2 regions of the Ornithinimicrobium flavum genome follow, and region 2 is predicted to be linked to the other one. Evidence: predicted binding sites of a transcription regulator. Region 2 holds the regulator's gene; the other holds the start of a gene.

Region 1 (14,536 bases), 1.4 Mb from region 2:
GTCCGGACGGGCCTCCAGCAGGGCCACGAGCTCGGCGTCGGACCGGGCGCGCAGGTCGTCGGCCAGCGACCTCAGGGTCCCCACGGCCCGCCGATCAACGGATCACCCGTAGAGGGCGTCATAGACCCTGGCGAAGCGCTCGAAGCGCTCGGTGTAGTAGGGGCGCCGGTCGTAGTCGGGCGTGAGCGTCGTGCCCCGGTCGGGCCGGGCCCGCCGCACCCCGGGGGCCACGGACTCCAGGGCCAGCAGGGCCGTGCCGTGCAGCGTGGAGCGCTTGATCGTCACCGGGGTCACCGGGGTGCGCATGGCGTCGGCCAGCACCCGCATCAGCTCGGGGTGGCCGGCGGCCACCGAGCCGCCGGCGTAGAGCTTCTCCGGCTGCGGGGCCACCTCCCGGAGCTGGGCGGCGATGCGGGCGTAGGCCAGGGCGATGCCCTCGAGCACCCCGCGGTAGACCTCGGCGGGGGTGGAGGCGGCCGTGACCCCCGTCATCACCGCGCGGGCGTCGGCGGCCCATCCGGTGCTGCGCTCGCCGGTGAAGAAGGGCAGCACGAGCGGGGTCGTCTCGTGCGGCTCGGCCGTGAGCGCCTCCGCGAGGTCGTCCGGGTCCACCTGGTCCAGGGCCAGGGTCACCTCGGCCCAGGCCAGGGCCCGGCCGACGTCGTTGAGAGCCCCGCCGATGAGGGAGCGGTCGTGGGAGACGCGGTAGCACCACAGGCCCGGGGGGAGCTCCTCGGGCATGACGCGCACGAGCACCCGCAGCGCCCCGGACGTCGCGCAGGAGGCGCCGATGGCGGTCTCGTCGTGCGCGCCGAGCCCGACGTTGGCGGCCAGGCCGTCGGCGATGGCGGCGAACCAGCGGGCGTCCGCGAGGGCCGGCCAGCGCCGGGCCAGCCGGGCGCGCTGCTTGTCACCGATCTCCAGGGGCTGGTCCAGGTGGTGGATCGGCGGCAGCTGCTCCAGGCCGATCCCGCAGATCTCCACCAGCTCGGGGTACCACTGCGCCGTGTGCCGGTCGACGAGGCCGGTCCACGCCGCCGTCGAGGTGCCCGTGCCGAGGGCACCGGTGAGCGCCCGCAGCACGTAGTCGCCCAGCGACAGGAAGTGCGCGGCCCGCTCCATGACCTCCGGCTGCTCGGCCGACAGCCAGCGCAGCCGCGCGGGCCAGTAGCTCGCGTGCACGCGGGTGCCCGTGCGCTGCTGGAGGCGCTCCTCCGACAGCTCCTTCCGCAGCCCCTCCACCTGGGAGCCGGGACGGGCGTCGGCATACGTGTAGCAGGGGGTGAGGGGCGAGCCGTCGGCGTCGACGACGACCAGGGACGAGGCGAAGGTGTCGATCGCCACCGCGGCGACCTGCTCCTTGCGCAGGCCCCCCAGCAGCTCCTCCATCACCTGCTCGATCTCGGTGACCACCTGGTCGGGGTCGATCTCCGAGCCCCCGCCGGGGACCACGGTGAAGGAGTGGGAGACCTTGGCGCGCCGGCCGACCGGCCGTCCCTGCGCGTCGTAGATCATGCCCCTGGTGGCGGAGGAGCCGACGTCCAGGGCGAGCACCAGGGGAGCGTCGGCGTCCTTGAGGTCGATCTCGAAGCTCGAGGCCATAGGGCCTCACTCTAGGGGAGCGCCTCGGCATGGCACGATCGGCACGTGCACCCCTCGACCGCGCTCGCGACCGTCCTCGTCGACGAGCTCGTCCGAGGCGGGGTGCGGGAGGCGGTGCTGGCCCCGGGGTCCCGCTCCGCGCCGCTGGCCTACGCCCTGGAGGCGGCCGAGCGCGCCGGGCGGCTGCGGCTGCACGTGCGGGTCGACGAACGCTCGGCAGGTTTCCTGGCGCTCGGTATGGCGCGCGCCACCGGGCTGCCGGTGCCGGTCGTCACCACCTCCGGCACCGCGGTCACCAACCTGCACCCGGCCGTCCTGGAGGCGCACCACGCCGGGGTGCCGCTCGTCGTTGTCTCCGCCGACCGCCCGGCCGAGCTGCGCGGCACGGGGGCGAACCAGACCACCGTCCAGCCCGGGCTCTTCGGCCGGGCCGTCCGGTGGGAGACCGACCTGCCGGCCCCCGGGGCGGTGGACGACGCGGCCGGGGCCTTCTGGCGGACCACCGTCTGCCGGGCGCTCGCCGCCGCCACAGGTCGCACCGACCCCTACGGCGGGGGTCCGGTGCACATCGACGTGGCCTTCCGCGACCCCCTCGCGCCGGACCCGGCGGACGGGGGCGGGCCGGCGCTCGGCCGGGGGCCGGCAGGGCCCGGTGGGCTCGGTGGCCGGGAGGACGGCGGGCCGTGGACGCGCGCGGAGGCCGTGCCGGGGGTGGCCGGCCGACCGGTCGACCCGGACGGGGACACCGGCGGGCGCACCCTCGTGCTGCTGGGGGATCTGCCGGAGCCGGCGCTGACGCGCCGTGCGCTGCTCTGGGCCGAGGACGCCGGGTGGCCTGTGCTGGCCGAACCCTTCGGCGTCCTGCCCGTCGGGGGGACGGTCGTGCCGCACGGGGTGCTGCTCGCGGCCCGGCTGGCGGCGGGTGACCCCGAGCTGGAGGCGCGGCTGGCCCCCGACCGCGTCGTGGTGGTCGGGCGGCTCACGCTCTTCCGCGAGCTGGGGGCGCTGCTGCGGCGGCCGGGGACGGTCGTCGAGCAGGTCTCGCCCGCCGCGGCCTGGACCGACCCGTCCCACGTGGTGCACCGGGTGCACGGGGCCGGGGTGCTGGGCGTCCCGCCCGCCAGGGCGAAGGGGTGGCAGGACTGGGTGGACGCGTGGGTGGGGGCGGGGCGGGCCCTCACGCCGGGGGTGCGGCAGGCCACGCAGGGGGCGACCGGGCCGGGCGTCGCGGCGGCGGTGGCGGCGGTGCTGGGCGAGGACGACGTGCTCGTCCTCGGCTCGTCCAACGCGCCGCGCGACCTGGCCCTGGCCCACGACGGCACCGGGTCCGCGGCCCGCGTGGTCGCCTCCCGCGGCCTCGCGGGCATCGACGGCACCGTGTCCACCGCGGTGGGGGTGGCTCTCACGACCTCCGGACGCACCGTCGCCCTCATGGGGGACCTGACCTTCCTGCACGACACCAACGGGCTGCTCATCGGCCCGGCGGAGCCGGTGCCCGACCTGACCGTCGTCGTGGTCGACGACGACGGCGGCGGCATCTTCAGCACCCTCGAGTACGGCGAGCCGGCCCGGTCGGCCACGGCCGAGGCGGTCGCCGCCACCGAGCGGATCTTCGGCACCCCGCACGGCACCGACCTGGCAGCGCTGTGCGCCGCCCACGGGGTCGACCACCGGCGGGTCGGGACCACGGAGGAGCTCGCGCGGGCCCTCGCCGAGCCGGCCGGCGGTCTGAGGGTGCTGGTCGTGCCGGTCGACCGGTCCACGCACCGCGCCCTGCGCGACCGGGTCCGGGCGTTGCGTGGCTGAGCGGCCCGGCGGCGCCCCCGGCAGCGTCGGCGCCGTCCTGGTGGTCTTCGCCGCGGCCGGCTTCGCGATGGGGCAGACCGTGGCGCGGGTGCCGGCCCTGCGCGACGCCGTCGGGGCCACCACGGCCGAGCTCGGGCTGGCCCTCATGGGGATGGGGGTCGGGTCGCTCCTGGCCATGCCCTTCACCGGGCGGCTGGTGGACCGCTTCGGCAGCCGGGCGGTGGTGAGCGCCGCTGTGCTGGTCGCCTGCACCGGGTATGCCGCGCTCGCCGCGGCGCCGTCCGTGGTCGCCCTGCTCGCGACGCTCGTCGTCACGGGCACGGCCGTCGGCGTGTGGGACGTCGCGATGAACATCCAGGCCTCGCACGTCGAGCGGCACCGGGACCGGGCGTGGATGCCCTACTTCCACGCCGCCTTCTCCTTCGGGGCCGTCCTGGGGTCGGGTGCGGGCGCGCTCGCGGCCTGGCGCGGGGTGGGGCTGGTCCAGCTGCCGGTCCTCGCGGCCGTCACCGCGGTCGTCGCGGTGACGGCGCTGCGGCGTTTCGTGCGGGAGGTGCACGAGCCCGGCGCACCGCATACCCCGTCCCCGGCGGAGCCGGCACCCGCCCGCTCCGGGCTCACCCGGGTGGAGGTCCTCATCGGCCTGGTCTGCCTGGCGGCCGCGCTCGCGGAGGGGGCCGCCAACGACTGGCTGGCGCTGCTGCTGGTGGACGTGCAGGGCGCGCCCGCGGCCTTCGGGGCCCTCACCCTCACCGCCTTCAACGTCACGATGACGGTCGGGCGGGTCCTCGCGGGCCCGGCGACCGACCGGCTCGGGCGCGCCGGGGTCGTGCGCGTCGGCGGGGTGCTGGCGGCGGCCGGGATCCTCGTGGTCACGCTGGTGCCCTCGCTGCCGCTGGCCATCGTCGGGGGCCTGCTGTGGGGGCTCGGCGTGTCGGCCGTCTTCCCGGCGGCGATGTCGGCGGCAGGGGAGGTCCCGGGGCGGGGCAACCGGGCCATCACCGTCGTCTCGACCATCGCCTACGGCGCCTTCCTCTTCGGGGCACCCACCATCGGGCTGCTGGGCGAGGCGGTCGGGTTGGACCGGGCGCTGCTGCTCGTCGTCGCCTTCCTGGCCCTCATGGTGGTGCTCTCCCCGGTGATGACGGTGCGACACCGGCGGGCGGCCGACCGGCTCGGGACGGCCTCGGGCAGGATGTCGGGATGACGCTGCGGCTGCGACCACCGACCGCCGAGGACGAGGCGACCCTGCGCGCGATGCACGAGCAGCTGGCCCGGGAGGACTTCGAGTTCCTCCTCGCCGACGGCCCGTGGCCGCACGTGCTGGCGCAGGTCGAGCGGGAGTCGCGCGGGGTGGGTCTGCCCGAGGGTCGGGTGCCGGCCGACTTCCTCGTGGCCGAGGTCGAGGGCGAGCCCGTGGGCCGGGTCTCCGTCCGTCACCGGCTCACCCCCTTCCTGGAGGAGGTCGGAGGGCACGTCGGGTATGCCGTCGCCCCGCAGTTCCGGCGGCAGGGCTACGGCTCGCAGATCCTGGCGCAGGCGGTGCGCCGGCTGGCGGCCCTCGGGGTCGACCGGGTGCTGGTGACGTGCGACGACGACAACGAGGCCTCCGCGAGGACCATCGAGCGGTGCGGCGGGGTGCTGGAGGACGTCCGGCCGCAACCCGGCGGCGGCCCGCCGAAGCGGCGCTACTGGATCCAGGCGCACCAGGGCTGAGTGCGCAGGGCCGCGCCGGACGCCAGGGTCACCCCAGCCCGAGGGCGTGGCGCATGGCGCTGAGCTTGACCTCGGTCTCGGCCAGCTCGGCCTGGGGGTCGCTCGCGGCCACGATGCCCCCACCGGCGAAGATGCGCATCGAGTGGCGGTCGTCGGCGAGCTCGCCGCAGCGCAGGGCGATCCCCCAGTCCCCGTCGCCCGAGCCGTCGACCCAGCCCACCGGACCGGCGTAGCGGCCCCGGTCCATGCCCTCGAGCTCGGCGATGACCCGGAAGGCCGCGTCGGTGGGCGTGCCGCACACCGCCGCGGAGGGGTGGAGCGCCGCCGCCAGCGACAGCGACGTGGCGCCGCTGCGCAGGGTCCCGCTCAGGTCGCTGGCGAGGTGGTAGACGTCGGGCAGCTCCAGCACGTAGGGCGCCTCGGGCACGACCAGGTCGGTGCAGTGCGGTGCGAGGGCCTCGGCGACCGAGCGGACGGCGTAGGCGTGCTCGTCCAGGTCCTTCTCGCTGCGGACCAGGCTCATCCGGGGGTCTGCGTGGGCGGCGAGGCCGGCCGGTCGCTCCGGGGCGGGGACGCCGTCGGGTCGACGGAGGGTGCCGGCCAGCACGCGGGAGCGGGCCCGGCCGCCCTGGAGCCGGACGAGCATCTCGGGGGTCGCCCCGACCAGGCCGGCGACCGAGAACGTCCAGGTGGCCGCATACCTCTTCTCGAGCCGCTCCAGGACCGGGGCGATCCGCACCGGTCGCCCGTCCCGGTGGTGGACGGCGACGTCGCGGGCGAGCACCACCTTGTCCACGTCCCCCGCGGCGATCCGGGTGATCGCCCGGGAGACGACCTGCGGCCAGTCCTGGGGCGCGACGCTCCCCTCGGTCTCGACCAGGGGGTCGAGCCGGCCCAGCGCGGGGTTGGTCCGCGACAGGATCTCGGCGGGGTGGGTGGCGGGCCAGGGCTCCTCCCCGACGACGACGTGCGTGATCCAGGCCAGGCCGTCCCTCCGGCCGATGAGCACGCGGGGGACGGTGAGCACGCTGGCGTCCACGGAGTCGGCCGAGAACGCGAAGGACCCGAAGGCGACCAGCCCGGAGCCCGGCAGCCGGACCTCGTCCTCCACCTCCGCGTGCGACCGCAGTGCCGACCACCAGTCCTCGGCCCGCGCGAAGCGGTCCGCCCCGGAGGTCTCGACCTGCGCGACGCGGCCCCACCCGACCATCCCGTCACCCTCCCGCAGCCAGGCCACGACCTCCCGGGGGTCGACCTCGTCGGGGACCCGGGTCAGCAGGTCGCCGGTGGCGTCGACGGCGACGGTGCGCACGCGCAGCCGGGGGACCTCGGGGGACACAGCGGACCACTGTAGGCCGTGGTGGGAGGATGACCGTCATGAGCCCCACGCGCGCGCACCTGGACAAGCAGCCCTCGGAGGTCGCCGAGATGTTCGACGGCGTGGCCCGGCGCTACGACCTCACCAACACCGTGCTCACGGGCGGCCTGGACGGGCTGTGGCGCCGCACCGCCACGCGGGCTGTCGACGCCCGGCCCGGCGAGCGGGTGCTCGACATCGCCGCCGGCACGGGTGTCTCGTCGGTCCCCTACGCCGACCGGGGGATCCAGGTCGTGCCCGCCGACTTCTCGGTGGGCATGCTCCGCGAGGGCCACCGCCGGCGTCCCGACCTGCCCTTCACCGCGGCGGACGCGATGGCCCTGCCGTTCGCCGACGGGTCCTTCGACGCCGTGACGATGAGCTTCGGGCTGCGCAACGTCGCCGACGTCGACCGGGCGCTGCGGGAGTTCCTGCGCGTGACCCGGCCGGGCGGGCGGCTGCTCGTCATGGAGTTCAGCACCCCGACGGTCCCGGTCCTGTCGACCGCCTACGACAAGGTGGCGCTGCGGGTGCTGCCCGCCGTCGCGCGCGCGACCTCCTCCAACCCGGAGTCCTACGAGTACCTCACCGAGTCGATCCGCGCCTGGCCCGACCAGCGGGCGCTCGCCGGGCAGATCCGCGCCGCCGGCTGGGAGCAGGTGCGCTGGCGCAACCTGACCGGCGGGATCGTCGCGCTCCACCACGCCGTCGCGCCCGGGCGGGCGGGCGGGCTGACCTAGGCGGTCGGGGCGCAGAGCCGCCCCGGGAAGGAAGGGAACGACATGGATGTCGAGCTGGTGGAGGTCCGCGACTTCCTCGCGCAGCACCCTCCCTTCGACGCGCTGCCGCCCGAGGTGCTCGACGACCTGCCGCGACGGTTCACCATGACCTACGCCCGGCGGGGCACCGAGATCCTCCCGCAGGGCCAGCGGGGCGACCGGTTGTGGCTCGTCCGCTCGGGGGCGGTCGACATCACCGACGACGGTCAGCTGGTGGACCGGGTGGGCGCGGGCGGGGCCTTCGGCATGTCCGCGGTCGTCGAGCACGGACCGACGAGGTATGCCGTCCACGCCCGGGAGGACACGCTGCTGCTGACCCTGCCGCAGGCCGACTTCGACGAGCTCGCGGGCAGGCACCCCGCGGTGGCCGTCCACTTCGCCGCGACCCACCACGGGCGGATCCGCACGGCCCTGGGGCAGCTGCAGTCCTCCAGCCGGGGGTCGGCGGTGCTGCGGACGTCGGTGCGCGACCTCATCCGGGCCGAGCCGGTGGGCACCGGGCCGGGGACGAGCATCGCCGAGGCGGCCCGGGTGATGACCGAGGCCTCGGTGTCGTCCCTGCTCGTCATGGAGGGGGAACGGCTGCTGGGGATCGTCACCGACCGCGACCTGCGGCGCCGCGTGCTGGCAGCCGGGGTGTCGCCGGAGCGGCCGGTGAGCGAGGTGATGACCGCCGGCCCGGTCACCGTGGGGGAGGGGGCCCTCGCCCTCGAGGTGCTGCTGGAGATGACGGCCCGCAACATCCACCACCTGCCCGTCCTGGGGCACGACGGGAGCGTCGTGGGGCTGGTCACCACCACCGACCTGGTCCGGCTGGAGCGGTCCAACCCGGTCTACCTCGTGTCGGACATCGCCTCCCAGGAGCACCTGGACGGGGTGGTCGAGCAGGCGCGCCGGATCCCCTCGGTCGTCCAGCAGCTGGTGGCCGAGGACGCGACGGCGGAGGACATCGGCCGGGTCACCACGAAGCTGGTCGAGGCCGTGACGACCAGGCTCCTGGAGCTGGCCGCCGCCGAGCTGGAGGCCGGGGGCCACGGCGGTCCACCGGGCGGCTACGCCTGGGCGGCGCTGGGGTCGGTGGCCCGCGAGGAGGTCGGGCTCGGCGGCGACCAGGACCACGCCCTGGTGCTGGCCGACGACGCCGACCCGGACGACCCGTGGTGGGCCGGGCTGGCCGAGCGGGTCACCGCAGGCCTGGAGGCGTGCGGCTGGCGCCGCTGCGACGGGGACGTCATGGCCACCAACCCGCAGTGGCGGATGACGGCGGGGCAGTGGCGGGCGCAGTTCGCCCGATGGAGCCACGAGCCCAGGCCGGAGGCGGTCCTGTGGGCGGCCATCTTCTACGACATGCGGGCCGTCCACGGTGACGCCTCGCTGGTGGAGCGGCTGCGGGCCGAGGTGGTCCCGGCGGGGGGCCGGTCGGACCTGCTCATGGCCTACCTCACCGGCCAGGCCTCGCGCATGCGCCCGCCGATCGGCTTCTTCCGGCACTTCGTGCTCGAGGACGCGGGGGAGCACCGGGACACGCTGGACCTCAAGCGCGGCGTCGCGGCGATCGTGCAGCTCGCCCGGGTCCACACCCTGCGCGCCGGCTCGACCGCCCTCGGCACCGGGGAGCGGCTGCAGGTGGCGGCGACCCGAGGGCAGCTGTCCGCGGAGGGGGCCGCCGACCTGCGGGACGCCTTCGAGCTGCTGTCCTACCTGCGGCTGCGCCACCAGGCCGAGCAGGTCCGGCTCGGCCGGCAGCCCGACAACCACCTGGACCCGGGGCGGCTCAGCGGGCTGGACCGCCGTCACCTGCGCGACGCGTTCCAGATCGTGCGGACGGCTCAGCAGGGGCTGACCTCGCGGCTGCCGCAGGTCGGCTGAGGACCTCGTGGGGATCTTCGGGCGCCGTGGTCCGTCGAGGCGGTCGTCGCGGCCGCCGGCCGGGGTCCTCGCCGACCTGGCCGCAGCACCCACCGTGCCTGCAGACACCCCCCTGGCCGAGGTGGAGCTGCTGGCGATGGACCTCGAGGCGACCGGTCTGGACCCGCGCCGCCACGAGATGCTCGCCATCGGGATGGTGCCCGTCCGCGGCCGCCAGATCCTGCTCGCCGGCGCGCGGCACCTGCCGGTCCGCCCCCGCGGTGACGTCGGCCAGTCCGCCACGCTCCACGGCCTCACCGACGACGATCTCGCCACCGCCGCACCCGTGGAGGAGGTGCTCCCGCAGGTCCTCGCCGCGTTCCTGCCGGAGGCGCCGAGCACGTCCACCGGCACCGCCATACCCCCGGTCCACCCGCACCGTCGGGTGCTGCTCGCCCACTTCGCCCAGGTGGAGACCACCTTCCTGGCGGCGGCGTCCCGCGAGGTCCTCGGCGGCACCGTCGGTCTGCAGGTCGTGGACACGATGGAGGTCGAGCGGCGGCTCGTCCTGCGGACCCCGGTGCAGGAGCTGCGGGAGGGGCGGGTCCGGCTCGACGCGTGCCGCCGCCGGCGCGGCCTGCCCCGCTACCGCGCGCACTCGGCACTGACCGACGCCCTGGCCTGCGCCGAGCTCTTCCTGGCCCAGTGCGCCGAGCTGGAGGAGCTCTGGGGGCGCCCCCCGACGCTGGGCGACCTCGCGGAGCGCCGCCTGCGCTGACCGGGCACGGCATTTGGGCCACGCCGCCGGTCGGTAATTCCTGCCAGGAGGGGCTTGGCAGGGGCACTCCGGAGGCGCGACTAGACTCGGCCGAGTTCGTGAAAGTCGTCACAAGCGAGGCTGGCAGACGTGAGTGAGCAGGTCGAGACGGCAGACGTCATCGTCGTCGGGGCGGGCCCCGGCGGGTCGGCGACGGCCGCCTACCTGGCGCAGCACGGGCTGGACGTGCTGCTGCTGGAGAAGGGGTCCTTCCCGCGCGACAAGATCTGCGGGGACGGGCTGACGCCCCGTGCGGTCCGGGAGCTCATCAGCCTCGGGGTGCCGCACCGCGAGGAGGACGGCTGGCACCGGACCAAGGGTCTGCGGATCCTCGGCGGTGGTGTCCGGATGGAGCTGGACTGGCCCGGCAACGCGAGCTTCCCCGGGTACGGCCTGGTCCGCAGGCGGACCGACCTGGACGAGGTCCTGGCCCGTCACGCGCAGTCGCGGGGTGCACGCCTGCACGAGCGCACCAACGTCTCCGAGCCGATCCTCGACCGCCGGGGTGATGTCTGCGGCGTCACCGCCAAGGTCATGGACGAGCGGGGCCGCGCCACGGGGGAGACCCGCGAGTTCCGCGCGCCGGTCGTCGTGGCCGCGGACGGCGTCTCGAGCCGGCTCTCGCTCGCCATGGACCGCCCCAAGCGGGACGACCGCCCGATGGGGGTGGCGGTCCGCACCTACTTCACGACCCCTCGGCACGACGACGACTACCTCGAGTCCTGGCTGGAGCTGTGGGCCAGGGGCGAGGACGGCGGGCAGGACGTGCTCATGCCCGGCTACGGCTGGATCTTCCCCCTGGGGGACGGCACCGCCAACGTGGGGCTGGGCATCCTCGACACCGCGAAGGAGTTCGGCACCTTCGACTCCCGCGACGTCATGCGGCGCTGGGTCGCGACCATGCCGCCGGAGTGGGGCTTCTCCGAGGAGACCCAGCTGGGTCCGATCCGCGGTGCCGCGCTGCCGATGTGCTTCAACCGGCAGCCCCTCTACGACCGCGGCCTGCTCCTGGTCGGCGACTCGGGCGGGATGGTCAACCCCTTCAACGGGGAGGGCATCGCCGAGGCGATGGAGGCCGGCCGGCACGCGGCCGAGGTCATCGCCTCCGCGCTGGCCCGCGCCACCCCGGGCGAGCGCGAGGCGGTGCTCCAGTCCTACCCGGCGGTGATGAAGGACGCCCTGGGCGGCTACTACATGCTCGGCAAGCAGTTCGCCACCCTCATCGGCAAGCCCGAGATCATGCGTCTGGCCGTCCGCTACGGCCTGCCCCGCAAGGCCCTCATGCGCCTGCTGCTCAAGATCATGGCCAACCTCCCGCAGGAGCGGGGCGGCCGCCTCGACGACCACGTCATCAACGCGCTGAGCCGGATGACCCCTGCCGCATGATCGGCACGCGTGCGCTTAGGATTGCACTGCGTCCGACCCTGACCAAGGCGTGCCCGACGCCGAGCGAGTCCCGAAAGGAGTCCAGGCTCTGATGGACTACCACCCGTATCTTCCGGTCGTCTTCTTCCTCTTCTTCGGTCTCCTCTTCGCCTTCGGGTCCGTCTTCGGCGGTGGCCTGCTGGGCCGGGTGAGCTACAACCGGGCCAAGGCCGAGGCCTACGAGTGCGGCATCCAGCCGACGCCCCAGGCTCACGAGGGCGGCCGGGTCCCGGTCAAGTACTACCTGACCGCCATGCTGTTCATCGTCTTCGACGTCGAGGTCCTCTTCCTCTACCCCTTCGCGGTGGCCTTCGACCAGGTCGGGCTCTTCTCGGTGCTGGCGATGCTCCTGTTCCTCGTGGTGGTCTCGGTCCCGTTCGTCTACGAGTGGAGCCGGGGTGGGCTCGAGTGGGACTGATCCCGGGTATGACGTCAGGCGGTGCGCACGCGCACCGCTCCTTCACGCAGATGGGTGTTGAGAATGGGTCTTGAGGACAAGATTCCTGGCGGGATCATGCTGGGCACCGTCGAGGGGCTGGTCGGTCAGCTGCGCCAGTACTCCGTGTGGCCGGCGACCTTCGGCCTGGCCTGCTGCGCCATCGAGATGATGGCCGTCGGCACGCCCGACTACGACATCGCCCGCTTCGGCATGGAGCGCTTCGCCGCGACCCCGCGCCAGGCCGACCTGATGATCGTCGCCGGCCGGGTCTCCCAGAAGATGGCCCCCGTCGTGCGCCAGGTCTACGACCAGATGCCGAACCCGAAGTGGGTCGTCTCCATGGGCGTGTGCGCCAGCTCCGGCGGCATGTTCAACAACTACGCGATCGTCCAGGGCGTGGACCACATCGTCCCCGTCGACATCTACCTCCCGGGGTGTCCGCCGCGACCGGAGATGCTGCTCAACGCCCTTCTGGAGCTGCACAAGCAGATCCGCGAGTTCAAGTTCGGCGTGGACCGGGTCGCCGCGGCGCGCGCCGCCGAGGAGGCGGCGATGCGGGCTGTGCCGACGCGCGAGATGAAGGGGCTGCTGGCGTGACGACCACTCCCACCGGACCGGAGACGCCGGACAAGAACGCCCCGGCCCAGGAGACCACGCACGACCCGGCCAACCACCCCCCGCAGACCCCCGAGCAGGTCGTCGACACGGCCCAGGCGTGGGTGCAGGGCGGCGCGGGAGCGGTGCGACGCGCCGTGCCCGGCGAGCCGGTGCGGATGGCGCACCGGCAGGGCATGTTCGGCGGATCGGTCAGCGGTGACACCTCTGGCTACGGCGGGCTCGAGGCGCCCGTGCTCTTCCCGGGCCAGGCCGAGCGCCCCTACGGCTCCTACTTCGACGATGTCGTCGACGCCCTGGAGGCCGCGGCCCCCGAGGCCTTCGCGGCCGGCGTCGAGATGGTCGTCGTCGACCGCGGCGAGCTCACCATCCACGTCCACCGCGACCAGCTGCTCGAGCTGGTCCGCCCGCTGCGGGACGACGCGCGGCTGCGGTTCGAGATCTGCACCGGCGTCTCGGGCGTCCACTGGCCCGAGCAGACCGGCGCCGAGCTGCACGCCGTCTACCACTTCCTGTCGATCACCCACGGCATGCGTCGCGTCCGGTTCGAGGTCACCGCCCCCGAGTCCGACGCCCGCGTCCCCTCGATCGTCACCGTCTACCCCGCGACCGACTGGCACGAGCGCGAGGTCTTCGACATGTTCGGGATCGACTTCGAGGGCCACCCCGGCCTGACCCGCATCCTCATGCCGGACGACTGGCCCGGTCACCCGCAGCGCAAGGACTACCCGCTCGGCGGCATCCCGGTGGAGTACAAGGGCGCCACCATCCCCGCCCCCGACCAGCGGAGGAGCTACACCTGATGGCCACCACGCACGACGAGACCCAGGGCCCGACCACGGACTACTACGCCGAGGGCGGCCCCACCACGGACCCCGACGAGGGGCCGGTCCTCACCGCGGGCGGCGGCGACTGGGACGACGTCGCGGCCGAGGCCGCGGCGATCGGTGCCGAGCGCATCGTGGTCAACATGGGCCCGCAGCACCCCTCGACGCACGGCGTGCTCCGGCTGGTCCTCGAGCTGGACGGCGAGACGGTCCGGGAGGCCCGCGCCGGCATCGGCTTCCTGCACACCGGCATCGAGAAGAACATGGAGTACCGCACCTGGGTGCAGGGCACCACGTTCTGCACCCGGATGGACTACCTCACGCCGATCTTCAACGAGACGGCCTACTGCCTGAGCGTTGAGAAGCTCCTGGGCATCACCGACCAGATCCCGCAGCGCGTCAACGACATCCGCGTCCTGATGATGGAGCTCAACCGCATCGGCTCGCACCTGATCGCCCTCGCCACCGGTGGCATGGAGCTCGGCGCGACCACGATCATGACGATCGGCTTCCGCGAGCGCGAGCGGACCCTGCGCTTCATCGAGGCCGTCTCGGGCCTGCGGATGAACAACGCCTTTGTCCGCCCGGGAGGCGTGGCCCAGGACGTGCTCCCTGAGCACCTGGACCTGCTGGAGGCCGAGCTGCCCGGGCTGCGCGACGGGGTGCACGAGCTGGAGCTCCTGCTGCTGGAGAACCCCATCTACAAGGGCCGCACCGTCGACGTCGGCTACCTGTCGCTGGCGCACTGCATGGCCCTGGGCATCACCGGCCCGATCCTGCGCTCCACCGGCCTCCCGCACGACCTGCGCAAGGCCGAGCCGTATTGCGGGTACGAGACGTACGACTTCGACGTCATCACCCGCCGCGACCACGACGCCTACGCGCGCACGGTCATCCGGCTGGAGGAGATCTGGCAGTCGATCCGCATCGTCGAGCAGGCCATCGCCCGGCTGCGCGCCAGCCAGGGCGAGCCGGTCATGGTGGCCGACCGCAAGATCGCCTGGCCCGCCCAGCTGTCCGTCGGGGCCGACGGCCAGGGCAACAGCCTGGACCACATCCGCGAGATCATGGGCGAGTCCATGGAGTCCCTCATCCACCACTTCAAGCTGGTGACCGAGGGGTTCCGGGTCCCGCCGGGTCAGGCCTACGCCACGGTGGAGTCCCCGAAGGGCGAGCTGGGCTGCCACCTGGTGTCCGACGGCGGCACCCGCCCCTACCGTGCGCACTTCCGTGACCCCAGCTTCAACAACCTGCAGGCGGCCTCGGCGCTGGCCGAGGGCGGCCTCGTCGCCGACGTCATCGTCG
Region 2 (14,536 bases):
GCGGCACTGCTGTCGGCAACGGTGACGAGGGGGGCGGGACGGGTCAACACGTGCTCGGCCACGTCGTGGCCGAGCGCGACCGGGTCAGCGAGGCTGCCGGTCGCCCTGTGGCGCTGAGGACGATCCAGCGCCACGAAGACTTCGAGGGACAGCCCGGTGCTGTCCAGGGGGGTCGCCAGGGCGGCGACCGGGGCGGTGCACCCGGCTTCCAGACGGGCCAGGACGGCCCGCTCGGCCGTCACGGCGGCCCGGGTGGGGGCGTGGTCGAGGGCGTCCGCGAGATCGCGGACCAGCTCGCGACGGTCGGTGCGGCACTCGAGCGCCAGCGCGCCCTGGCCAGGGGCCGGGAGCATCCGGTCGAGCGGCAGGGTGTCCGTGACCTCGTCGAGGCGTCCGAGCCGGGACAGCCCGGCGCGCGCCAGGACCACGGCGTCGAGCTCGCCCTTGCGGACGTATCCGATCCGGGTGTCGACGTTGCCGCGGATGTCCCGGACCTCCAGGTCGGGGCGAGCCTGAGCCAGCTGCGCCGCCCGCCGGGGGGAGCCGGTGCCGAGCCGCGCGCCCGGGGGCAGCTCGGCCAGGGTGAGCCCGTCGCGGGCCACGAGCACGTCCCGCGGGTCCTCCCGCTCCGGCACGGCCGCGATGGTCAGCCCCGGCTCGGGTGCGGTGGGGATGTCCTTGAGCGAGTGGACGGCCAGGTCGATCCGCCCCTCGTGGAGGGCGTCGCGCAGGGCCGAGGCGAAGACCCCGGTGCCCCCGATCTCGGTCAGGCTGCGCCGCGAGAGGTCCCCCTCGGTCCGGACCAGCACCAGCTCGACCTCGTGGCCGGCTGCCCGCAGGTGGTCGGCGACCCAGCCGGACTGGCTGGTGGCGAGGGCGCTGGCACGGGTGCCCAGCCGCAGGACCGGGGCGGTCACGACGACACCTCTCCCGCACCCGGCGCCTCGGGCGGGACGGAGGTCGGGTCCAGGGCCCGGGGCATCGTCAGCGCCGGCGTCGGGGCGAGCGCGACCTCGTGCGGGTCCAGGTCGAAGAGCTCGCGCAGGGCGTGGGCGTAGTCCCCCGGCCCCTCGCTCCGGTGCAGCTGCTTGACCCGCACGGTCGGGGTGTGCAGGAGCTTGTCGACCACCCGCTGGACGGTGCGGCGCAGCTCCGCGCGCTCCTCCACGGGCAGGTGCGGCAACCGCTGGTCCAACCGGGCCATCTCGGCGTCGACGACCCGAGCGGCGCTGTCGCGCAGGGCGGCCAGCGTGGGGCCCAGGCGGGCGGCCCGGCGGTCGACGAGATAGCCGGTCACCTCCTGGTCCACGAGCTGCTGCACCGCCCGGAGCGCGGCGTCCGTGGCGGCCCCGTGGTCCTCACCGGCACCCTCGCGCTGCAGCTCGGACAGACCCCACAGGCGCACGCCGGACAGGCGGGAGACGTCGGGGTCGACGTCGCGCGGGAGGGCCAGGTCCAGGAGCACCTGGGGGGCGCCGGAGCGACCGGCCCGGGCCCGGGCGGCGGCGAGGTCGTCCGCCTCGACGACGTGCCCGACGGCTCCGGTCGCGGTGAGGACGAGGTCGGCCGACCCGATGAGGGTCCACAGCTCCTCCCACCGCGCGGCCCGCACGCCGTGCACCTCCGCCAGCCGCGCCGACCGCGCGTCGGTGCGGTTGACCACCGTCACGTCGCGGCTTCCGGCGCGCAGCAGGCGGGAGACGGCCAGGCCGGACATGGCCCCCGCCCCGACGACCACGGCGCGGACGGCGGACAGGTCGCCCAGGACGTCGCGGGCGCGGTCGAGGGCGAGTCCGGCCAGCGACCGCGACACCTCGTCGATGGCGGTCTCGGCGTGGGCCCGCTTGCCGACCCGCAGGGCCTGCTGGAGGAGGGGGTTGAGCACGGGGCCGACGTGGTCGCTGCGCTGGGCGTCGGCGAGGGCGTCGCGCAGCTGACCCAGGATCTGGCTCTCGCCGACCGCCATCGAGTCGAGGCCGCTGGCCACCGAGAAGAGGTGGGCCACCGCACGCTCGTCGTGGTGGACGTAGAGGTGGGGGGTCAGCTCCTCCCGCGACAGCCCGCTGGCCGCGCACAGGGCGTCCCCGACCTCCGCGAGCGCACCGTGGAAGGTGCCGGCCTCGGCGACCACCTCCAGCCGGTTGCAGGTGGAGAGGACCAGCGCCTCCTCCACGTGCTGACCGGCGTGGACGCGGGCGGTGAGGGACGCGGCGCCGTCCGGGTCGACGGCGACCTGCTCCAGCACGTCGATGGGGGCCGACCGGTGAGACAGACCGACGATGAGGACGCTCACGAGACCCCCTCCCCGGTGGCCCGGGAGAGGGAGCGCTGATGCTGGTGGAAGGCGAGGATCTGCAGCTCGGTGCCCAGGTCGACGCGGCGCACGTCAACGTCCTGGGGCACCTGGAGCACCCCGGGGGCGAAGCTGAGGATGGAGCTGACGCCGAGACGGACCAGCTCGTCCGCGACCGGCTGGGCCGCCGCGGCCGGCGTGGTGATGACCCCGACGGAGACCGGGGTGCGCCGCGGGTCGATGTCCTCCAGCCGCTGGACGACCAGGCCGTCCACGCTGGTCCCGACCACGGTCGGGTCGGTGTCGGCGAGAGCCACCACGCGGAACCCGCGGGAGGCGAGGCCGCCGTAGGACGCGAGGGCCCGACCCAGGTTGCCCATCCCGACGATGACGACCGGCCAGTCCTGGGAGAGCCCGAGCTCGGCGGAGATCTGCTCGGCGAGGCGGGTGGTGTCGTAACCGACGCCGCGCACGCCGTAGGAGCCCAGGTGGGAGAGGTCCTTGCGCAGCTGGGCCGAGCGCACCCCCGTCAGCGCAGCCAGCTCCTCGCTGGAGACCGATCGCCGGCCGTGGGAGGCGAGGGTCGTGAGGGCCCGTAGGTACTCGGGAAGTCGTCCGACGGTGGCCTCCGGCACTCCGCGTCGGGCAGACTCGGCCATCACGACGGCACCGGCTCCTCTCATCGGGAACGCCGACCGGTGGGGCTTATACCAGACCCCCGCGCCCGGTCGGCGCGGACCCCATCACTCTATGGGTGTCCCAGGAAGAAACCAAAACGCCGGGTGCCGGGCCGGAGGTCACCCCTCATCGCCGGCGCAGGGCGCGGCGCACGGTCGCCTCGTCGGTGCGGTGGCAGGCCAGCTCGCGCCCGTCCACCAGCAGGACCGGGACGAGCGTGGTCCACCGGTCGTGCTCCGAACGCTCCAGCCGGCCGGCCGCGAGCTCCTCGTCCAGGTCGCGCGTGGTCACCGGCACCCGCCCCGCGGCGCGGGACACCACCCGCACCATGACGTCGCACAGGTGGCAGCCCGCCCGCGTGACGACGACCACCTCCGGGACCCGCCTGCGCCACCGCATACCTCACCTTCCCCCTCGGACCGGGTATGACGATGGCGCCCACCCGGTGAGGGGGACGCCATGCCTGGACCGGTCAGCCGGTCACTTCTTGTTGCGACGCTGGTGACGCGTCTTGCGCAGCAGCTTGCGGTGCTTCTTCTTCGCCATCCGCTTGCGGCGCTTCTTGATCACAGAGCCCATGGGCCGTCCTTCTCGATCGGGGGTGTCTCGTGCTGTCCGCAGCACCGCGTGGGCCGCGGACGCCGCGAGGTTCGGGTCAGCCTAACGCGGCGCGGGGACGCTCCCCAAACGCGGCGGGCGCCGGGTCCACCGGGTGCGCCGTCCCGCGGCGCCCTCAGGCGGTGCCGTGGTAGGACTCCTGGAGGTAGGCGTGAACGGCCTTCTCCGGGACACGGAAGGACCTTCCCACGCGCACGGCGGGGAGCTCGCCAGAGTGCACCAGCCGGTACACCGTCATCTTGGACACGCGCATGACGGCAGCCACCTCGGCCACGGTCATGAACGTCATCTCGGCGAGCTGACGCTCTTCAGCCATAGGACGCTTCCCGTCTCTCGTTGTCTCCCGCGGGCGCGAACTCGGCTTCCCCTCCGGCACGCGACCCACGATCAAGCGGTTGATGTGGGGTTAACACTAGGGGCAGATGGTGCCGTTGCGAAAGCCGTGACCAGAAAAAGTCCAGCCCGACACGCCGCCTGGTGCGAAATCAGCCCGGAGTTCCTGCTGTGACTCGGGTGACGCACGGTGGGACGCTGTGACCCACCCGGCGGTCAGTCGAAGTACGGGTCCAGGCCCCACCCGGGGAAGACCGCCCGGCGGGTGGCCATGATCGCGGAGTCGACGGGGTCCTCCGGGTGGTAGCCGTCCTCCCACCGCCCGAACCTGATGTCGCGCCCGCCCCGGTCCCCCATGGAGGTCGGACCCTCCCGGTCGTAGACGTCCTGCACGTGCTGCAGCCACGCCTCCGGCACCGATGTCGTGAGGTCGACCGGTCGACCGGTCACGACCCCGATCAGGTGCGCCCAGGCCCGGGGCACGACGTCGACCAGCTCGTAGCCCCCGCCGCCGAGGGCGACCCACCTGCCCCCGGCGTGGTCCTCCGCCAGCTCGGCGACCCAGCCGTCGGCGACCGCCATCGCGTCCATCGACAGCGACAGGTGCGCGAGCGGGTCGGCGAAGTGACAGTCGCAGCCGTGCTGGCTGACGATCATCTGGGGGCGGAAGGCCCGCATCATCGTGGGCACCACGGCCTGGAAGGCACGCAGCCAGCCCTCGTCGCCGGTGCCCGGGGGCAGGGCGACGTTGACGGCGGTGTCCTGGGCCCTGGGCCCGCCGGTGTCCCCGGGGAAACCGGTGCCGGGGAAGAGGGCCCGGCCGGTCTCGTGGACGGACACGGTGAGCACCCGGGGGTCGTTCCAGAAGCACCGCTCGACGCCGTCACCGTGGTGGACGTCGAGGTCGAGGTAGGCGACCCGCTCGGCACCGAGGTCCAGCAGACGCTGGATGCCGACGGCGATGTCGTTGTAGACGCAGAACCCCGAGGACGCCTCGGGCATGGCGTGGTGCAGACCTCCGGCGATGTTCACCGCCCGGGCGGCCTCCCCCGACCAGACGGCCTCGCACGCCAGCAGCGTCCCGCCGACGGCCAGCGCGGACGCCTCGTGCATCCCGGCGAAGGCGGGGGTGTCGTCGGTGCCGACACCGTGCCGCCCCCGCGCGCCGGAGGGGTCGAACGAGACCCGGCGCACCTCCGCGACGTGCTCGGCGGTGTGCACGCTGAGCAGCTCCTCGTCCGTGGCCTGGCGGACGGGGCGGACCCGGACGTCGTCGTGGTCGAGCAGGCCCAGCTCCCGCGCGAGCCGGACGGTGAGGTCGAGCCGGGACGGGTGCATCGGATGACCCGGGCCGAAGTCGTAGGCCGTGTAGCGGTCGTCCCACATCACCCAGGGCACGCTCATACCTCCACGCTAGTCCACGACGGGGCGTCGTGGAGGTGCGGGTCAGAGGGAGGTGGGCACCCCGGCGGCGTCGGCCAGGGGGTAGACCATCATCATCTCCTCGGCCTCGGCGTCCTCGGCGTCCACGCCCTGCAGGCGCATCGGACGACGGGAGTCGGTGGGCCGGAACCCGAAGGAGGAGGCGAAGGCCACGGCGCGACCGTTGTCGGTGCCGACCCAGTAGAGCAGCTGCTTGAGCCCCTCCTCGCGGGCGACGGTGGCCGCCTTCTCCAGCAGCCGACGGGCCACCCCGGCGCCGCGCCGGTCGGCCTGCACCCAGAGCCCGAAGAGCTCGGCGGCGCCCTCGATCTTCGTGCGGTGGGTCGTGCCGAGGCTGGCCACCCCGATGATGTCGGACCCCTCCTCCGCCAGCAGCCTGCGCGAGCGCGCCATCCGCTCGCGCCACATCTCCTCGGGGTGCTGCTCCTCCTCGTCGACCGAGGCGGCGAACGCCTCGGGAGATTCACGCAGCGCACGGAGCCGGACGTCCTTGTAGGCCTGCCACTCGTCCTCGCCCAGGACGCGCACGTGAATCTCAGTCATGTTCCCTACTCTGTCACACGGGCCAAGGGTGCATCGCCGCCGGACTCGCCCTCCGACGGCCCACCGGCGCCGTCACTCCACCGGCGGTGACAGCTCCTTGGACCTGATGGCGGCGGCCTCCATCGCGGTGAGGAAGGCCGCCCTGACCTTGTGATCCTCGAGGGCCCGCAGGGCCGCCACGCTGGTGCCGCCCGGGCTGGAGACCTGCTCCCGGAGCACCGTCGGGTGGTGCCCCGTCTCTCGGATCATCGTGGCCGCACCATACAACGTCTGCACGACCAGCTCGGTGGCGGTGTCGCGCGGGAGCCCCAGCAGCACGCCCGCCTCGATCATGGCCTCCACCACGTAGAAGATGTAGGACGGCCCGCTGCCGCTGATCGCCGTGACCGCGTCCTGGTGCACCTCGTCGAGCACGATCACCCGCCCCACGTGCTCCATCAGGTCGCGCGCCTGGGCCAGGTGCTCGGGGGTGCAGTGCCGTCCGGGGCTCATCGCCGACATGCCCTGGTCGACCAGGGCGGGGGTGTTGGGCATGACGCGCACGACCGAGGTTCCCTCGGGCAGCCGGCGCTCCAGGTATGCGGTGCTGATCGCCGCCGCGATGGACACCACCAGCGTGTCCGGGCGGACCTCGTCGTGGATCTCCTCCACCAGCGCGGCCATGTCCTGCGGCTTGACGGCCAGGACCACGACGTCCGCGGACGCGGTGGCCTCGGCCGGCGGTGCGTGACGGGCACCGTGCTCGTCGGCCACCAGCGCCGCACGGGCGTTCACCTTGTCGGCGACGACGAGGTCGGTGGGCTCGTGGCCGGAGCGCACGAGGGCCGCGACCAGCGTCGAGCCCATCACCCCGGCCCCCAGGAGGGCGATCGTCATCCCAGCACCCTCAGCCCTTGGTGGCCAGGCCGCGCAGGAAGAACCCGAGGTTCTGGGGGCGCTCGGCCATCCGCCGCATGAGGTAGCCGTACCACTCCTCGCCGTAGGGCAGGTAGACCCGCATCCGGGCCCCGCCGGCCGCGATCCGCAGCTGCTCCTCGGGACGGATGCCCAGCAGCATCTGGAACTCGTAGGTGTCCGGGGCGCGCTGGGCCTTGGCCGCCAGCACGGTCGCGATCTCGACCAGCCGGGGGTCGTGGGTCGCGATCATCGGGTACCCCGCGCCCTCCAGGAGGATCTTCAGGCAGCGCACGTAGGAGCGGTCGACGTCGAGCTTGTCGGGGAAGGCGACGGACTCCGGCTCCTTGTAGGTGCCCTTGCACAGCCGGACACGCGACCCCTCGTGGGCGAGGTCACGGCAGTCCTGCTCGGTGCGGTAGAGGTAGCTCTGCAGCACCGCACCCACCCACGGCCAGTCCTGGCGCAGGTCGCGCAGCACCGACAGCGTGAGGTCGGTCGTGGTGTGGTCCTCCATGTCGAGGGTCACCGTGGTCCCGGCGTTGGCGGCGGCCTGGCAGATGGCCCGGGCGTTGTCCAGCGCGATGCGGTTGCCGTCCCGCCCCAGGGCCTGCCCGAGCGCCGACAGCTTGAGACTGACCTCCACCGTGCCGTCGGCGGTCAGGCCGGCCTCGGCCAGGTGCTCCAGCAGGTCCAGGTAGGCGTCCCGCGTGTGCGCCGCCTGGGCGGGGTCGAGGGTGTCCTCGCCGAGGTAGTCGATGGTCACCAGCCGACGGGTGTCCACCAGCTCCGTCGCGGTGCGGACCGCGTCCGAGCTGCTGACCCCGCCGACGAAACGCTTGACGATGTCCCTGCTCACGGGGGCCTTCTCGATCGCCGACCGGAGCTGGTCGTTGCGGCTCATGCCGAGGATGGTCTGGCGCAGCACCTGGGAGGGATCGAGGTTGGCGAGGACCATGGGGGCTAGGCTACGCCCGGTCACGAGGCGCGCGGCCGGGCCCCTGGCAGGTCGTGCTGGCCCAGGTGCTCACGGGCGAAGGCGAGCGACTCGGCGAGGGCCTGCTCCCGGTCGGCCGGCTTCATCCGGCGCGTCCCCACCTCCAGGCTGACCACCCCGGTGAAGTCCCGCTCCACGAGCAGCTCGAGCACCTCCCGGCACTTCTGCGCCCCCCGGCCGGGCACGAGGTGCTCGTCCTTGAAGGAGCCGAAGGAGTCGCCGAGGTGGACGTGCCGGATGCGGTCGGCCAGGTCCCGGGCGAGCTCCAGCGCGTCGGTGCCCGCGGTCGCGGCGTGGCTGATGTCGAGGGTGACGTTAGCGTAGGGGTAGTCCCGGGGGTCGGGCCCCGGGAGGTAGGCCTGCATCGCCGACGCGCCCGTGCGCCAGGGGAACATGTTCTCGACGGCGATCGGCACGCCCCACCGCTTCTCGCGCTCCGCGACGCCCTCCACGAACCCCTCGGCATACCCCTGCTGCCAGCGGAAGGGCGGGTGCACCACCACGCACTGGGCGTTGACCTCCGCCGCGAGGTCGAGCGCCCGCTCGATCTTGCCCCACGGCTCCCAGCCCCACAGCCGCTGGGCGAGCAGCAGCGTGGGCGCGTGGATGGCCCCGATCCTGAGCTCGTGCAGGTTGGCCAGCGCGTTGAGGGCCCCCGCCTCCTGCGTGACCGGGTCGGTCCAGACCATGATCTCCACCCCGTCGTAGCCCAGCCGCTGCGCGAGGTCGAACGCGTAGGCGGCGTTCTCGGGGTAGACCGACGAGGTCGAGACGTGGACGGGTATGGGGCCGCTGGCCCCCGGCGCCGGGCCGGTGCCGGCGGGGGTGGTGTCGAGCCCGGTGGTGCCGGTGTCGTCGAGCGGGGACGAGGGCGCGGGATCAGTCATCGGACAGTCCGTCCAGGAAACGAAGGATGAGCCCCTCACGCAGGGCCCACGGGCAGATCGCGAGCTCCTCGACGTCGGCGAGGTCGAGGACCGCCTCCAGGACCACGGCGCCGGCCAGCAGCTGGGTGGCGCGCTCGGCGGACACACCGGGCAACGACGCCCGCTCCGCGGCCGTCATCCGCGCCAGCCGCGGCGTGAGGTCGGCCAGGTCGGCGCGGCGCAGCGACCTGGGGTGGTAGAGACCCTCGGCCCGGGGCGCCGCCCCGCACGCCCGGGCCAGGGAGCGGATGGTCTTGCTGCTGCCGGTGGCCAGCTGGGGGACCCCGACCCGCGCGAGGGTCGGCAGGGCCGTCGCCACCTGCGACCGCACCCGTTTGCCCAGCGCCCGCAGCTCCTGCTCGCCCGGAGGGTCGGCCGACAGCTCGCGCGACAGCCGGCCCGCCCCCAGCGGCAGGGACACCGCGACGTCCGGCTCCTCGTCCAGCCCCGCGGCGAGCTCCAGGGAGCCACCCCCGATGTCGACCGTGAGCAGCCGGCCGGCGGACCAGCCGAACCATCGCCGGACCGCCAGGAAGGTGGCCCGCGCCTCGTCCTCCCCCGGGAGCACCTCGAGGGTGACCCCGGACTCCTTCCTCACGCGCGCCAGGACGTCCTCGGTGTTCCCGGCGTCCCGGATAGCGCTGGTGGCGAAGGCCATGAGCTCGGAGGCCCCCCGGCTCTCGGCCACCTCGACGCAGTCGGTGACGAAGCGGGCCAGCGTCCTGGCACCCTCCGCGCTGATGTCCCCCTCCGGGGTCAGGTGCTCGGCCAGGCGCAGGGTCGCCTTGTGCGAGAAGTCGGGCATCGGGTGGGCGCCCGGGTGGGCGTCGACGACCAGGAGGTGAACGGTGTTCGAACCGACGTCGATCACACCCAGGCGCATGCTTCCAGTATCCCACCTACGCTGGGCCGGTGACGCAGACCCCGTTGGACCGTCCGGGCCTGTGGGCCGAGATCCAGGACCCCGACGAGCCGGCCCAGCGGGTCCGGGCCGACCTGACCTGGCTCACCTCGAGGTGGCACTGTCTCTACGCCGAGGGCCGGTGCCCGGGGATCGACGCCGGGGCGCCGGACGCGGGGTGCTGCACCCTCGGGGCGCACTTCACCGACGCGGACGACCTGGCCCGGGTGACGGCGGTGGTGGAGTCGCTCGGGGCCGACGAGTGGCAGCTGCGCGGCACCGGCCGGACCGAGGGGTGGTGGGTCACGGACGAGGACGGCTCCACCAGCACGCGCGTGGTCGACGGCGCCTGCGTGCTGCTGAACCGCGGGGACTTCCCCGGCGGACCCGGCTGCGCCCTGCACCGGCACGCGGTCGACCGCGGGCTGGAGCCGCTGACGACCAAGCCGGACGTGTGCTGGCAGCTGCCGCTGCGGCGGGAGTACCGGGAGGTGAGCAGCGCCGACGGCACCTCCCACCTGGAGATCTCGGTCGGGGAGTACGACCGGCGGGGCTGGGGCCCGGGCGGGCACGACCTGGACTGGTACTGCACGAACGCCCCGGAGGCGCACACCGGGTCCGAGCCGGTGTTCGTCTCCCTGCGCGCCGAGCTGGTGGAGTTGCTCGGCCCGGCGGCCTACGCGGAGCTGGCGCGCGCCTGCGAGGTGCACCTGGCCGCGGTCGAGGCCCTGGGCGGGCCCGGTGGTCGCCCGCTCCTGCCGCTGCACGTGCACCCGGCGACGCGGGCCGCCCAGGGTGGGAGCCCGCGCCCCCGGTGAGGACGGCACGGGCCTGTCGGACCCGCCACCTACCCTGGGGCGTGTGGCGAAGGCGAGAGGTCCGGCATACCGGTGCGGCGAGTGCGGGTGGCAGACCGCGAAGTGGGTCGGCCGGTGCGGCGAGTGCCAGGCCTGGGGCACGGTCGCGGAGGTGGGGGCCGCGTCGGCGGTCCGGACCAACGCCGTGCCCCCGGTCCGCCCCGCCGTGCCGATCGCCGAGGTGGACGCCCAGCAGGCCCGGGCCCGCCCGACCGGGGTCGAGGAGTTCGACCGCGTCCTGGGAGGCGGCCTCGTCCCCGGCGCCGTGGTCCTCATGGCCGGCGAGCCGGGCATCGGCAAGTCCACCCTGGCCCTGGACGTCGCCGCCCGGGCCGCCCGGTCGGGGCTGCAGGTGCTCTACGTCTCCGGCGAGGAGTCGGCGGCCCAGGTCAAGCTCCGGGCCGAGCGCATCGGCGCCGTCGCCGACCAGCTCTTCCTCGCGGCCGAGACCGACCTCGCGACGATCCTCGGCCAGCTCGAGCGGATCGCCCCCACCCTGCTCGTCGTCGACTCGGTGCAGACGGTCGCGAGCGCCGAGGTGGAGGGGTCGCCGGGCAACGTCAGCCAGGTGCGGGAGGTCGCGGCGGCGCTGATCCAGGCCGCCAAGTCGCGCGGGACGGCGACCATCCTCATCGGGCACGTCACCAAGGACGGCGCCATCGCCGGGCCACGCCTGCTCGAGCACCTGGTGGACGTCGTGGTCGGCTTCGAGGGCGAGCGGCACTCCCGGCTGCGGCTGGTGCGTGCGGTGAAGAACCGCTTCGGCCCCACGGACGAGGTCGGGTGCTTCGACCTGGGCGACGCGGGGATCACCGGGCTGGCCGACCCCAGCGGCCTCTTCCTCACCAGCCGCGACCGGCCCGTGCCGGGGACCTGCGTCACCGTCACCCTCGAGGGGCGCCGGCCCCTGGTGGCGGAGGTGCAGGCGCTGGTGGGCGGCGAGGAGGTCGGCAGCCCCCGCCGCACCACGAGCGGTCTCGACTCGGCCCGCCTGGCCATGGTGCTCGCCGTCCTGTCCCAGCGGGGCGGGGTGCCGTTGGCCCGCAACGACTGCTACGCCTCCACCGTCGGTGGCGTCCGGCTGTCCGAGCCCGCGGTCGACCTGGCCCTGGCCCTGGCCCTCACCAGCGCCAAGGCCGACCTCGCCCTCCCGGTGAGCACCATCGCCGTGGGGGAGGTCGGGCTGTCGGGCGACCTGCGGCCGGTCACCGGGCTCCCGCGCCGGCTCACCGAGGCGGCCCGGATCGGCTTCACCGAGGCGGTCGTCCCCGCGGGCTCGCTCAGCGAGGGCGGGCCTCCGACCGGCATGCGCGTCCACGAGGTCCCGACGCTCGCCGACGCCGTGGGTCTGGTCGTCGCGGCGGCCGAGTCCGCGGCCGCCCGCCTGCCGGCGACCGCCCGCGCCCGGCTCCACCCCGCAGGCTGAGGCCCGCCACCGGGCCGGGGCCCCCGGTCAAGAATGGGTAACGACTGTCCCGCAGGAGGACAAGAACGCCGCAGCCCACCCGTATCCTGTGCCCGAGCGGGACGTCGGACGGCCCGCACCCGCCGGGTCCCTCCCCGGGCAGGGTGAGGCGGATCTGCGGGGAAGGGGCACAGGCGTGGCTGAGCGCTCCGACGAAGACGTGCTGCGGGCGACCATGGCGGCCGTCGCCCCGGGCACCGAGCTGCGCGACGGGCTGGAGCGCATCCTGCGCGGCCGCACCGGCGCGCTGGTCGTGCTGGGCAGCGACCGGGTGGTCGACTCCATCAGCACCGGGGGTTTCGACCTGGACGTGGAGTTCTCGGCCAGCCGGCTGCGGGAGCTGACGAAGATGGACGGCGGGGTGGTCCTGTCCCGGGACGGCACTCGCATCCTGCGCGCCGCCGTGCAGCTGGTGCCCGACCGCTCGATCGAGACCCGCGAGAGCGGCACCCGGCACCGCACCGCCGAGCGGGTCGCCAAGCAGACCGGCTTCCCCGTCATCTCGGTCAGCCAGTCGATGTCGATGATCGCCATCTACGTCGGCGACCTGCGCCACGTCCTGGAGGACCGCACCCAGATCCTGGCCCAGGCCAACCAGGCCCTGCGCACCCTCGAGCGCTACCGCGCCCGCCTCGACGAGGTCGCGGCCACCCTGTCGGCCCTGGAGATCGAGGACCTGGTGACGGTCCGTGACCTGGTCACCGTGCTGCAGCGGCTGGAGATGGTGCGCCGCATCAGCGACGAGATCGACCACTACCTGCTCGCGCTCGGCACCGACGGCCGGCTCATCGGGCTGCAGCTCGAGGAGCTGACCGGCGGGGTCGCGGCCGAGCGGGAGCTGGTCATCCGGGACTACACCCCCCCCGAGGACGGCGCGCCCGCACCCGCGGACGTGCTGCTCAACCTGGCGGTGCTCGACTCGATCGAGCTGCTCGACCTGGCCGCCGTGGCGCGCGCCCTGGGCATCCACGTGGTCGGCGACGGGATGGACCACCAGCAGCTGAGCCCCCTGGGCTACCGGCTGCTGCACCGCATACCCCGTCTGCCCGGCGTCATCGTGGACCGGCTCGTGGACCACTTCGGGAGCTTCCAGGCCCTGCTGTCCGCGGCCTCGAGGACCTGATGCAGGTCGAGGGCGTCGGGGAGACCCGGGCCCGAGCCGTGCGCGAGGGCCTGTCCCGGCTGGCCGAGAGCTCCATCCTTGAGCGCTACACCTGACCGGCGGCGCACCCTGCACCGCCGCCTCGGGCAGTGGTATGCCGCGTCCCGCCGCGCGACCTGCCCTGGCGCACCGCCGGGTGCTCCCCCTGGGGGGTCCTGGTGTCCGAGGTCATGCTGCAGCAGACGCCGGTGGCGCGGGTGCTGCCCGTCTGGGAGCGCTGGATGACCCTGTGGCCCGCCCCCGAGGACCTCGCCGCGGCCCCGGCGGGCGAGGCGGTGCGGGAGTGGGGACGGCTGGGCTACCCCCGGCGGGCGTTGCGTCTGCACGCGGCCGCGACCTCGCTCCGGGACCGGCACGGGGGCGAGGTGCCCGCGGACGAGACCGCCCTGCGCACGCTCCCGGGGATCGGTGACTACACGGCCGCCGCGGTCGCCGCCTTCGCCTTCGGCCACCGGGCCACCGTCGTCGACACCAACGTCCGGCGGGTGCAGGCGCGGCTGGTGCGGGGCGCCGCGCTGCCCGCGCCCGCGCTCACCCGCGACGAGACGGCGCTGGCCACGGCACTGCTGCCCGGGGACGGCCGAGAGGCCGCGACCTGGAGCGTCGCGGTCATGGAGCTCGGGGCGCTGGTCTGCACGGCCCGCTCACCCCGCTTGGCGTGCCCCGTCGCCGACGTGTGCGCGTGGCGCCTGGCCGGCTCCCCGCCCTACGACGGACCGCCGCGACGCGGGCAGGCCTGGGAGGGCACCGACCGGCAGTGCCGCGGACGGCTGCTGCAGACCCTGCGCGAGTCTCCCGGCCCCGTCCCCGGGACCCGCCTGCGCGCCTGCTGGCCGGACGCGCTCCAGCGTGAGCGCTGCCTGGACGCGCTCGTCTCCGACGGCCTGGTCGAGCCCCTGGATGACGACCGCTTCCGGCTCCCCGCCTGAGCCGCGGGGCGGGAGGGGTCCGTGCCCTCAGGAGGCTCGCCGGGCGGCGATCGTCTTGCGTGCCTGGGAGACGGTGGCCGCGGCTGCGCGTCGGGCCCGCTGCACCCGCGGCACGAGACGCTGGAGCACGGCGTAGACCGCCCGGCGGTGGACGACGTCGACCTCGCCGATGAACTCGGTGGCGCCGCCGTCGGCCTTGCAGAAGGCCCGCTTGAACAGGTAGAGACCGTCGGACTCGTCGAGCGCGAAGACCCCGCCCATGTCGTAGCTCTCCGCACCCGTGGACAGGCCCCACACCATGAGGTCGTGGTTCATCACCTGGTTCGGGCTCAGGTTGCGCTTGGTGTCGTTGGAGCCGGCGTAGAGGTAGTAGAGCTTGCCGTGGTAGTCGATCGTCACCGACGCGGCTAGCACGTCGTCCTCGTGGACGGCGTGCACCACCCGCATCCGCTCCCCGAAGGCCTCCCGCATCCGGTGGAAGTAGGGCAGGCCGCGCG

What was found. The regulator Rex, encoded in region 2, represses fermentation and respiration genes when NADH is low (regulators of the CRP and FNR family bind a similar motif). The targets are predictions, from matches to a motif close to CTTGTGAANNNNTTCACAAG.
Region 1: a site for Rex is predicted at 9,982-10,001, ahead of E3Z34_RS13690 (geranylgeranyl reductase family protein). Genes of this name have one in related genera too.

What each region holds. Positions count from the first base shown of each region.
Region 1 covers NZ_CP038213.1:2,907,208-2,921,743, reverse strand. Annotated here, with positions in the region: gene E3Z34_RS13735 (helicase-associated domain-containing protein) at 1-84, opposite strand, end outside; gene E3Z34_RS13730 (gluconokinase) at 103-1,602, opposite strand; gene menD (2-succinyl-5-enolpyruvyl-6-hydroxy-3-cyclohexene-1-carboxylic-acid synthase) at 1,648-3,408, shown strand; gene E3Z34_RS13720 (MFS transporter) at 3,401-4,615, shown strand; gene E3Z34_RS13715 (GNAT family N-acetyltransferase) at 4,612-5,124, shown strand; gene E3Z34_RS13710 (isochorismate synthase) at 5,153-6,463, opposite strand; gene E3Z34_RS13705 (demethylmenaquinone methyltransferase) at 6,502-7,221, shown strand; gene E3Z34_RS13700 (putative nucleotidyltransferase substrate binding domain-containing protein) at 7,264-9,129, shown strand; gene E3Z34_RS13695 (exonuclease domain-containing protein) at 9,224-9,886, shown strand; gene E3Z34_RS13690 (geranylgeranyl reductase family protein) at 10,016-11,311, shown strand; gene E3Z34_RS13685 (NADH-quinone oxidoreductase subunit A) at 11,403-11,768, shown strand; gene E3Z34_RS13680 (NADH-quinone oxidoreductase subunit B) at 11,832-12,386, shown strand; gene E3Z34_RS13675 (NADH-quinone oxidoreductase subunit C) at 12,383-13,207, shown strand; gene E3Z34_RS13670 (NADH-quinone oxidoreductase subunit D) at 13,207-14,536, shown strand, end outside.
Region 2 covers NZ_CP038213.1:586,123-600,658, reverse strand. Annotated here, with positions in the region: gene hemC (hydroxymethylbilane synthase) at 1-917, opposite strand, end outside; gene E3Z34_RS02790 (glutamyl-tRNA reductase) at 914-2,293, opposite strand; gene E3Z34_RS02785 (redox-sensing transcriptional repressor Rex) at 2,290-2,952, opposite strand; gene E3Z34_RS02780 (glutaredoxin family protein) at 3,098-3,370, opposite strand; gene E3Z34_RS02775 (30S ribosomal protein bS22) at 3,452-3,550, opposite strand; gene E3Z34_RS02770 (helix-turn-helix domain-containing protein) at 3,705-3,905, opposite strand; gene E3Z34_RS02765 (acetoin utilization protein AcuC) at 4,139-5,326, opposite strand; gene E3Z34_RS02760 (GNAT family N-acetyltransferase) at 5,369-5,908, opposite strand; gene proC (pyrroline-5-carboxylate reductase) at 5,981-6,784, opposite strand; gene E3Z34_RS02750 (proline dehydrogenase family protein) at 6,795-7,760, opposite strand; gene E3Z34_RS02745 (sugar phosphate isomerase/epimerase family protein) at 7,781-8,686, opposite strand; gene E3Z34_RS02740 (Ppx/GppA family phosphatase) at 8,679-9,608, opposite strand; gene E3Z34_RS02735 (DUF3109 family protein) at 9,638-10,444, shown strand; gene radA (DNA repair protein RadA) at 10,488-11,909, shown strand; partial or broken gene disA (DNA integrity scanning diadenylate cyclase DisA) at 12,124-13,166, shown strand; gene E3Z34_RS02720 (HhH-GPD family protein) at 13,269-14,039, shown strand; gene E3Z34_RS02715 (lipid II:glycine glycyltransferase FemX) at 14,067-14,536, opposite strand, start outside.